DNA from 2 places in the Candidatus Thiodiazotropha sp. AKAK2 genome. Region 2 is predicted to be linked to the other one. Evidence: predicted binding sites of a transcription regulator. Region 2 holds the regulator's gene; the other holds the start of a gene.
What was found. Region 2 encodes FliA, which starts transcription of late flagellar genes. Its sites were predicted from a motif close to GCTAAAGTTNNNNNNNNNNCNGCCGATA; they were not measured.
Positions count from the first base shown of each region.

Region 1: a site for FliA is predicted at 2,357-2,384, ahead of AC4IE8_RS14215 (methyl-accepting chemotaxis protein). Genes of this name have one in related genera too.

Region 1 is NZ_JBSYOP010000031.1:51,342-55,564, forward strand. Features, by position in the region: gene AC4IE8_RS14215 (methyl-accepting chemotaxis protein) at 33-2,294, opposite strand; gene groL (chaperonin GroEL) at 2,488-4,131, opposite strand; gene groES (co-chaperone GroES) at 4,204-4,223, opposite strand, start outside.
Region 2 is NZ_JBSYOP010000038.1:260,864-265,086, reverse strand. Features, by position in the region: gene flhF (flagellar biosynthesis GTPase FlhF) at 1-212, shown strand, start outside; gene AC4IE8_RS21255 (MinD/ParA family ATP-binding protein) at 199-1,077, shown strand; gene AC4IE8_RS21250 (RNA polymerase sigma factor FliA) at 1,082-1,828, shown strand; gene cheY (chemotaxis response regulator CheY) at 1,905-2,276, shown strand; gene AC4IE8_RS21240 (protein phosphatase CheZ) at 2,303-3,037, shown strand; gene AC4IE8_RS21235 (chemotaxis protein CheA) at 3,109-4,223, shown strand, end outside.

The DNA.
Region 1 (4,223 bases), on a different contig from region 2:
TTGATACCCCGCTGGTTGAAGGCAGGGGTTGTTTAAAGTTTGCCTTTGATACTGCGCATCAGATTGACGATATTCTCCGACATCGGCCCAACCCGTTCATACTCCCTTTCCGCGCCGACCATGTCGCCGTTCCGTTTCAGGTCGGCGATTGTCTTGATCAGATCGTGCAGCTCTTTGTGGGGTTTCTCGATCTGATTGATCTCACTGATATGGCTCAGCTCATGCTTACCCTGGGTGTGATACCACTTGCCGAAACCGCACTGGGTATGATCGAAGGCGACCCGCTCATCCAGTGCACCCTTGCCGTCCAGAAAACCTCTCAACTTGGTCTTCCAGCTCAGATGGGCCACCATCGCCTGCTGCAACTGCTTGGCATGGCCATCGCCGATATTGAACTGATCCAGCAAGTGACTCAGCTTGTCCACTTCAACGGACATATCGGTACTCGCCTCATAGCTACGGTCTGAATCCTTGCTGGTCTCATCAGCAATCTGGGTGATATCGATGATGTTGCGATTGATATCCTCCGCAACCGCACTCTGCTCTTCAGCCGCCGTGGCGATCTGTCCACTCATACTGGAGATCGAATCGATTACCTGGGTAATCTCCTTGAGTGACTGATGGGCCCGCCCAGCCTGCTCCACGCTCTCAGCCGCCTGCTTCTGACTGGTCTCCATAACGGATACCGTCTGATGAACACCGGACTGCAAGCTCTCGATCATCTCCTGGATCTCTTCGGTGGAGTCCTGGGTCCGTTTTGCCAGGGTGCGAACCTCGTCGGCCACCACGGCAAATCCCCGTCCCTGCTCACCGGCACGCGCCGCCTCGATGGCCGCATTGAGTGCCAGCAGGTTGGTCTGATCGGCGATACCGCGGATCACATCCAGCACGGAACCGATGCGCTCACTGTCCTGGGCCACATGCTGTACCGTTTCGACTGCCTTCCCCACATCGGTCGCCAGACGATCGATGCTCTTGGTCACATCCATCACCACTTCCCGACCGGAATTCGCCTGCTTATCCGCCTCTTGGGCCGCCTCGGCAGTCTGGGTGGTATTTTGTGCCACTTCGTGCACAGTCGCAGACATCTCGGTCATCGCCGTGGCCACCTGGGTGGTCTGCTCATACTGCTTGCGGATACCGCTGTTGGTATGTTCGGCGAGATTGGCAAACTCACCGATCTGAACGCTCAGATTGCCCGCCGAGTTGGAGACGTTCTTGACCATTCCCTCAATCTTGTCTGCAAAACGGTTATAGCCCTTGGACAGACGAGCCACTTCATCCTCTCCGGTCTCATCCATGCGTACCGTCAGATCCCCATCCGCAGAGGCGATCCCCTCCATGGCCTCTGCTGCGTTGCAGATCGGCTGCACCACACCGCGACTGATCAGCCAGACCAGCAGACCGATCACCGCCACCGATACCAGACCCAGGACAAGCAGTATCCAGGTCAATTTGGTAACCGCTTCAGCAGCTTCGGAACGATCTTTCGCAACCAGCAGTACACCGATCGGATCACCGGAATAGTTGGTGACGTTCGCGGCATAGTAAGCCACCGGCTTGCCGTTCAACTCACCCCGTCCATATTGACCTTCACCCCGGAGAATCTGACCCAATTGATCCTTGGCAATCAACTCATTGCCATCCATGGTGGTGGCGAAGCGGTCCATATTACCTTTACGGTCGATATAGAGCTCCAGATCCACATCATGACTCTGGGCATACTCATCGAAAAAGGCCTGTCCAAAGGACATTCCGAACTCGACCGTACCGATATGCTTGCCCTTGTTACTGACTGGCACCAGACCACGAATTCCCAGACCGGCAACACCAACCTCCAATCCCTGAATCGGTTTTTTGCTGTTATTGCCTTCCACCACGGTGAGACGAAAACCGGAGAGGTCATCGCCAAATTTCGCCGGCTTGTGGACACGCAAATAGGAGGTGGCAGGGGGCTCATGAAACTGGAACTGACGGACTCCGTACTCTTTCTTCAGCTTGGCGAAACCGGGTACGAACAGCCCATGCAGGGTCTCCCGGTCCTTGTCGGCAAACGCCTCCTGGACATCGGGGATACCGGCCACAAGGGCACTCATGGCTCGCGCCAAGCGTCCCTCCGAATCGATGCCTGCGACCACATTCTGGTAGATTTCACTCATCTCATTCTTTTCAGAGGCACTCAGAATACCTCCCATATAGTTGAATGTGGTGACAAGGGTAATAGCCAGAACAACCATTACAGCAACAACGGTAGCAATCACAAACCGCGCGGAAATGCCGATATTGCGGAACATTTTTTTAACACCTCAGGAAAGAATTGCGCGTCCCTGTGCGTTAATTACTTAGCCATAAGAGATAACGGCAAAATCGGGAAATTATTTAGTTCCTTACACAGAGTTCACAAAAAAACCCCGCCTCCTGACGGAGACGGGGTTTTTAGAGGCATTTCGGGGCCTGTTATTAGGCCCCAAGAGCGTTGAGAGGCAATTACATCATACCGCCCATGCCGCCCATGCCGCCCATGTCGCCCATTGGAGGAGCGGCCGCTTCATCCTTAGGCTCATCAGCGACCATGCACTCGGTGGTGACCATCAGGCCGGCTACGGAAGAGGCATTCTGCAGCGCAGAACGGGTAACCTTGGTGGGATCCAGGATACCCATCTCCATCATGTCGCCATAGGTGTCATTGGAGGCATTGAAACCGAAATTGCCTTCGCCACTGCGCACCTTGTCCAGGACCACGGATGGCTCGCCACCCGCATTGGCAACGATCTGACGCATTGGTTCTTCCATGGAGCGGCAGGCAATGCCGATGCCCACATCCTGATCGTGGTTTTCACCTTTCAGATTATCCAGTGCAGAGAGAGAGCGGACCAGCGCCACACCACCGCCGGGGACAACGCCCTCTTCAACGGCTGCGCGGGTCGCATGCAGCGCGTCTTCAACACGCGCTTTCTTCTCTTTCATCTCCACCTCGGTGGCCGCACCGACTTTGATCACCGCAACACCGCCGGCGAGCTTGGCAACCCGCTCCTGCAGCTTTTCACGGTCATAGTCGGAAGAGGTCTCTTCGATCTGTGAACGAATCTGCTCAACGCGGGCTTTGATATCGCCTTCCACGCCGGCACCATCGATGATGGTGGTCTCTTCTTTGGTGATGGTCACTTTCTTGGCGCTGCCCAGGTCTTCCAGGGTAGCCTTCTCAAGTGACAGACCGACCTCTTCAGAGATCACGGTACCACCGGTGAGGATCGCGATATCCTGCAGCATGGCTTTACGACGGTCACCGAAACCGGGCGCTTTGACCGCAGTCACTTTGACGATACCGCGCAGATTGTTGACCACCAGTGTGGCCAGGGCTTCGCCTTCCACGTCTTCAGCGATGATCAGCAGTGGCTTACCGGCTTTGGCTACGCCTTCGAGCACAGGCAGCAGGTCACGGATGTTGGAGATCTTTTTGTCGTGCAGCAGGATGAAGGGCTCGTCCAGTTCAGCGGCCTGGTTCTGCTGATTGGTTACGAAATAGGGAGAGAGGTAACCGCGGTCGAACTGCATACCCTCAACCACGTCGAGTTCATTCTGCAGGGCGGAACCCTCTTCAACGGTGATGACACCCTCTTTACCAACCTTCTGCATCGCTTCAGCGATGATGTCACCCACATTGGCGTCGGAGTTGGCGGAGATGGTGCCTACCTGGGCGATCTCCTTGTCATCGGAACAGGGACGGGAGATGTTCTTCAGCTCTTCAACCGCCGCCACGACAGCTTTGTCGATGCCGCGCTTCAGATCCATCGGGTTCATACCGGCAGCAACGGCTTTCAGGCCCTCGCGAACCATCGCCTGAGCCAGTACGGTCGCTGTGGTGGTACCGTCACCAGCCACATCGGAAGTCTGCGAGGAGACCTCTTTGACCATCTGTGCGCCCATGTTCTCGAACTTGTCGGCGAGTTCGATCTCTTTCGCCACAGAGACACCGTCTTTGGTCACAGTCGGCGCGCCAAAGCTCTTCTCGAGGACCACGTTGCGACCCTTGGGGCCGAGGGTTACCTTGACCGCGTTGGCCAGGATGTTAACGCCCTTGATCATACGTTGACGGGCGTCATCACCAAATTGTACTTCTTTTGCACTCATGTCTTAATTTCCTTGGAAAATGTTGAGATTCGTCATCAGGCTCAGCCTGATCGGGTCATCGCTGATACGGGATCAGCCCTCGATCACACCCA
Region 2 (4,223 bases):
CACTGGGTGGCGTAGTCTCCGCACTACTGGAGTCCCGGTTGCCTTTGGCATTCACCACGGATGGTCAGCGGGTTCCTGAAGATATTCAGGTTGCCCGGGCGGAGATTTTAATTCGGCAGGCTGTTGAAATGACGCAACAGACAGAGCATCAACCCGATGAGGAGTATCTGGCTATGGCCTTCGGAGGAACGAGTGAACATGCAAATGTCTGAACAGATCGAAGACCAGGCTACCGGACTGCGCAGAATGGTGAATCCAGAACCCGTCAGAGTGATCGCCGTCACCGGAGGTAAAGGTGGGGTAGGCAAGACCAATATCTCCGCCAATCTCGGTGTGGCCTTGCAAGAACTCGGGCGAAGGGTCATGCTACTGGATGCGGATATGGGGCTCGCCAATCTGGATGTGGTACTCGGATTACATGCTGAACACAATCTCTCCCACGTGATGCGGGGGGAGTCTTCACTGGAAGATATCATTGTTACCGGACCGAAAGGCATGAAAGTCGTGCCCGGGGCGTCCGGTATGCAGCATATGGCTGAAATGTCGCGTGCTGAAAACGCCGGTTTGATCCATGCGTTCAGCGAGGTGGCCAACGATGTGGATGTGCTGCTGATCGATACGGCAGCCGGCATCTCCGATCTGGTGATCAGCTTCAGCCGGGCCGCTCAGGAGCAGATTGTGGTGGTGTGTGACGAACCGGCCTCGATCACCGATGCCTATGCGATTATCAAGTTGTTAAATCGTGAGCATGGCATCAGTCGATTTCGTATACTGGCGAATATGGTGAAGAGCGTCCAGGAGGGCAGGGACCTATACAATAAGATGTGTCGGGTCACCGATCAGTACCTTGATGTTATGCTCAGCTACATGGGGAGTATTCCTTTTGATGAGCAGCTCAGAAAGGCGGTAAAGAGCCAAAAACCGGTTGTCGAGGCTTTTCCTCGCTCCAGAGTAGCGCAGGCGTTCAAGAATTTAGCTAAAAAGGCCGATAACTGGCCTGTACCAACCGGAGTCAGTGGGGATCTGCAGTTTTTTGTCGAACGCCTGATCCAATTTTCAAGCCAATATGGGGAGTAAGACGGTGAACGGTTTAGCGACATACACCGCCGTGCAAAAACAGCAGAGCTACAATGATCTGGTTGATCAGCATGCAGGACTGGTAAAGAGGATTGCCTATCATCTGATGAATCGGCTGCCACCCAATGTTCAGTCTGATGACCTGATCCAGGCCGGTATGTTGGGCCTGCTTGAGGCGAGTAAGAATTATGATCCCACTCAGGGCGCCAGCTTCGAAACCTATGCGGGTATCCGCATTCGTGGCGCCATGCTGGATGAGATCAGACGCAGCGACTGGACACCTCGATCCGTGCATCGCAAGGCACGCATGGTGGCGGAAGCGATGCGTGAGATCGAAAACCACGAAGGCCGGGATGCCCGGGATGTTGAAGTGGCGAAGGCGCTGGATATGAGTCTGGAGGATTATCACCAGATTCTCCAGGATTCGACCGGCTGCCGGATCTTCAGTTTGGATGAACTGACCGCTGTCAGTGACGGTTTTCCGGCTACCCGGGAAGGCCCGATGGACAGTCCGTTCGATGGCCTGCAGAAGGATGCGTTCAAGAAGGCGCTGGCAGAGGCGATTGCAAGCCTGCCGGAGCGGGAGCGATTGGTAATCGCGATGTATTACGATGATGAAATGAATCTTCGTGAAATCGGCCATGTGCTGGGTGTCAGTGAATCCAGAGTCTGTCAGATACACAGTCAGGCAACTCTGCGTCTGCGTTCACGTTTGACGGACTGGCTTTCATTGGTACGTGACGAAGAGTAGTAATTGGTTGGCCTGTGTGTGCCGAGACTGGAAACCACCGGTGATATGCAGGAGGGAGTGAGCATTGGATAAAAACATGAAGATCCTGATTGTGGACGATTTCTCCACCATGAGGCGTATTATCAAAAATTTGCTACGCGATCTGGGTTTCAACAATACCCAGGAGGCAGATGACGGTCTGACGGCGCTGCCGATGCTGCAGAGCGGTAATTTCGATTTTCTGGTCTCCGACTGGAATATGCCCGGGATGACCGGCATCGATCTGTTGAAAGCCGTGCGGGCAGACGAAAAACTTGCCGGTCTGCCGGTTTTGATGGTGACCGCCGAATCAAAACGTGAGCAGATCATCGAAGCGGCTCAAGCCGGCGTCAATGGTTACGTCGTCAAACCCTTCACCGCTACGACCCTTGAAGAGAAGATCAACAAGATCTTTGAACGTGTGGGTTGAGCTTCTATCGCCTGGAGTTTATCAATATGGGGCACAATCAGGATAACCAGCAGCGGTTAGAGACGGCAAGAGCATTGGTAGCCAGCCTGGAATCGGGCGATCAAGAAGAGTCTGAAAGACTGATTGCTTCTTTAACATCCCCCGCAAGTAACGATCAGTTATTCCTCGAAGTCGGTCGCTTGACCCGTGAACTGCATGATGCAATCAACGGCTTTTTACTCGATGCAAAAATCAGTGACATGACAACGGTGGAAATACCGGATGCCAAGGAGCGACTGACCTACGTCATAACCATGACCGAGCAGTCGGCGGATCGCACCCTCACCGCAGTGGAAAAGAGCATGCCGTTGATCGAGGGAATCGAGAAGCAGTCCACTGAGCTTTCGGAGCAGTGGGAGCGACTGCGTTCCCGCATGTTGGATAAAGAAGAGTTCGTGGATTTGAGTCGCGACCTGTCTCAGTATCTGCTCAAGTCAAAGGAGGATGCGGCAGAGTTGCACAAAAACCTGTCCGATGTGCTGATGGCACAGGATTTTCAGGACCTCACCGGTCAGATTATCCGCAAGGTAATCACTCTGGTACATGATGTGGAAGAGAAGTTAGTCATGTTGGTCCGTATTACCGGCAACAAGCTTGAAGACGATTCTGGCAAGAAAGAGAAGGAAGAATTGGCTGGCCCGGCAATTCCTGGACTCGATCAAGGCGATCAAGTGACCAGTCAGGATGACGTGGATGACCTGCTCTCAAGTCTTGGATTTTAGTTATTCGAGTTCAGACCGATATATCAGTCAATAAGAATGGCAATATTCGGCAGTGTTACCGGGAGTGATAGATGAGCATCGATGTCAACGACGAAATCCTTCAGGATTTTCTGGTTGAAGCGGGTGAAATTCTCGAATTGCTCAGTGAGCAATTGGTCGATCTGGAGCAACAACCGGATGATTTTGATCTGCTCAATGCGGTATTTCGTGGTTTCCATACCATTAAAGGTGGCGCCGGATTTCTGACCATAGAACCTCTGGTCGAGGTTTGTCATCGTGCCGAGGATGTGTTCAATGTGCTGCGCCAAGGGCAGCGCAGCGTCGGCCCCGATCTGATGGATTCCGTGCTGGAGGTGCTCGACGTCGTCAATGTCATGTTCGATGAGGTCCGCCAGGGCGTCATGCCGGATCATGCCGATCCAGGCCTGATTCAGAGGCTCAATCAATACGCTGTGCCGGAAGGAGAGGAAGAGGAAGCCGAGGAGCCGCAGGAAGAGGTCGTCGAAGAGACAGTCGAAGAGGCGGAAGCGGAAGTCGCCGTCAACACTGAGGATAGCGCTGAAGCCCAGGATGAGTTGAGCGAGAATGAGTTTGAAGAGCTGCTGGATGCGATCCAGGAGCCTGAACCCAAAGCCGCGGACAGTGATGAAATCTCCGAAGATGAGTTCGAATCACTTCTGGACGAGTTACACGGAAAAGGCCAGTTCACCGGTAAGCCTGCTCAGGAGCAGGAGACACCGAAAGCGACGAAAGCCGCTTCCGATGATATCTCGGAAGATGAGTTTGAGGATATTCTCGACCAGATCCATGGCAAAGGAAAATTCGATCCTGGCAAATTGCCTGATAAACCTGCCGAGGCCAAACAAAAGCCGGCAATCCCAAAGAAATCCAGCGCCCCGGCCGGTGATGAGATCACTGAGGATGAGTTCGAGGATCTACTCGATCAGATTCATGGCCAAGGAAAATTCGATCCAAACAAGCTGAGTCAGGAGAGTGCTGACAAGCCGAAGGCTGAAGCGGCCAAAAAACCGGCTGCCAAGAAGAAAGCCGTGGCCAAGAAGAAGGCGGCGCCAGCAAAAAAGGCGAAAGCCGAGCCAGCGGCGAAACCTGCAGCCAAACCAGCCAAACCAGCCAAACCAGCCAAACCAGCCAAACCAGCCAAACCAGCCAAACCAGCCAAACCAGC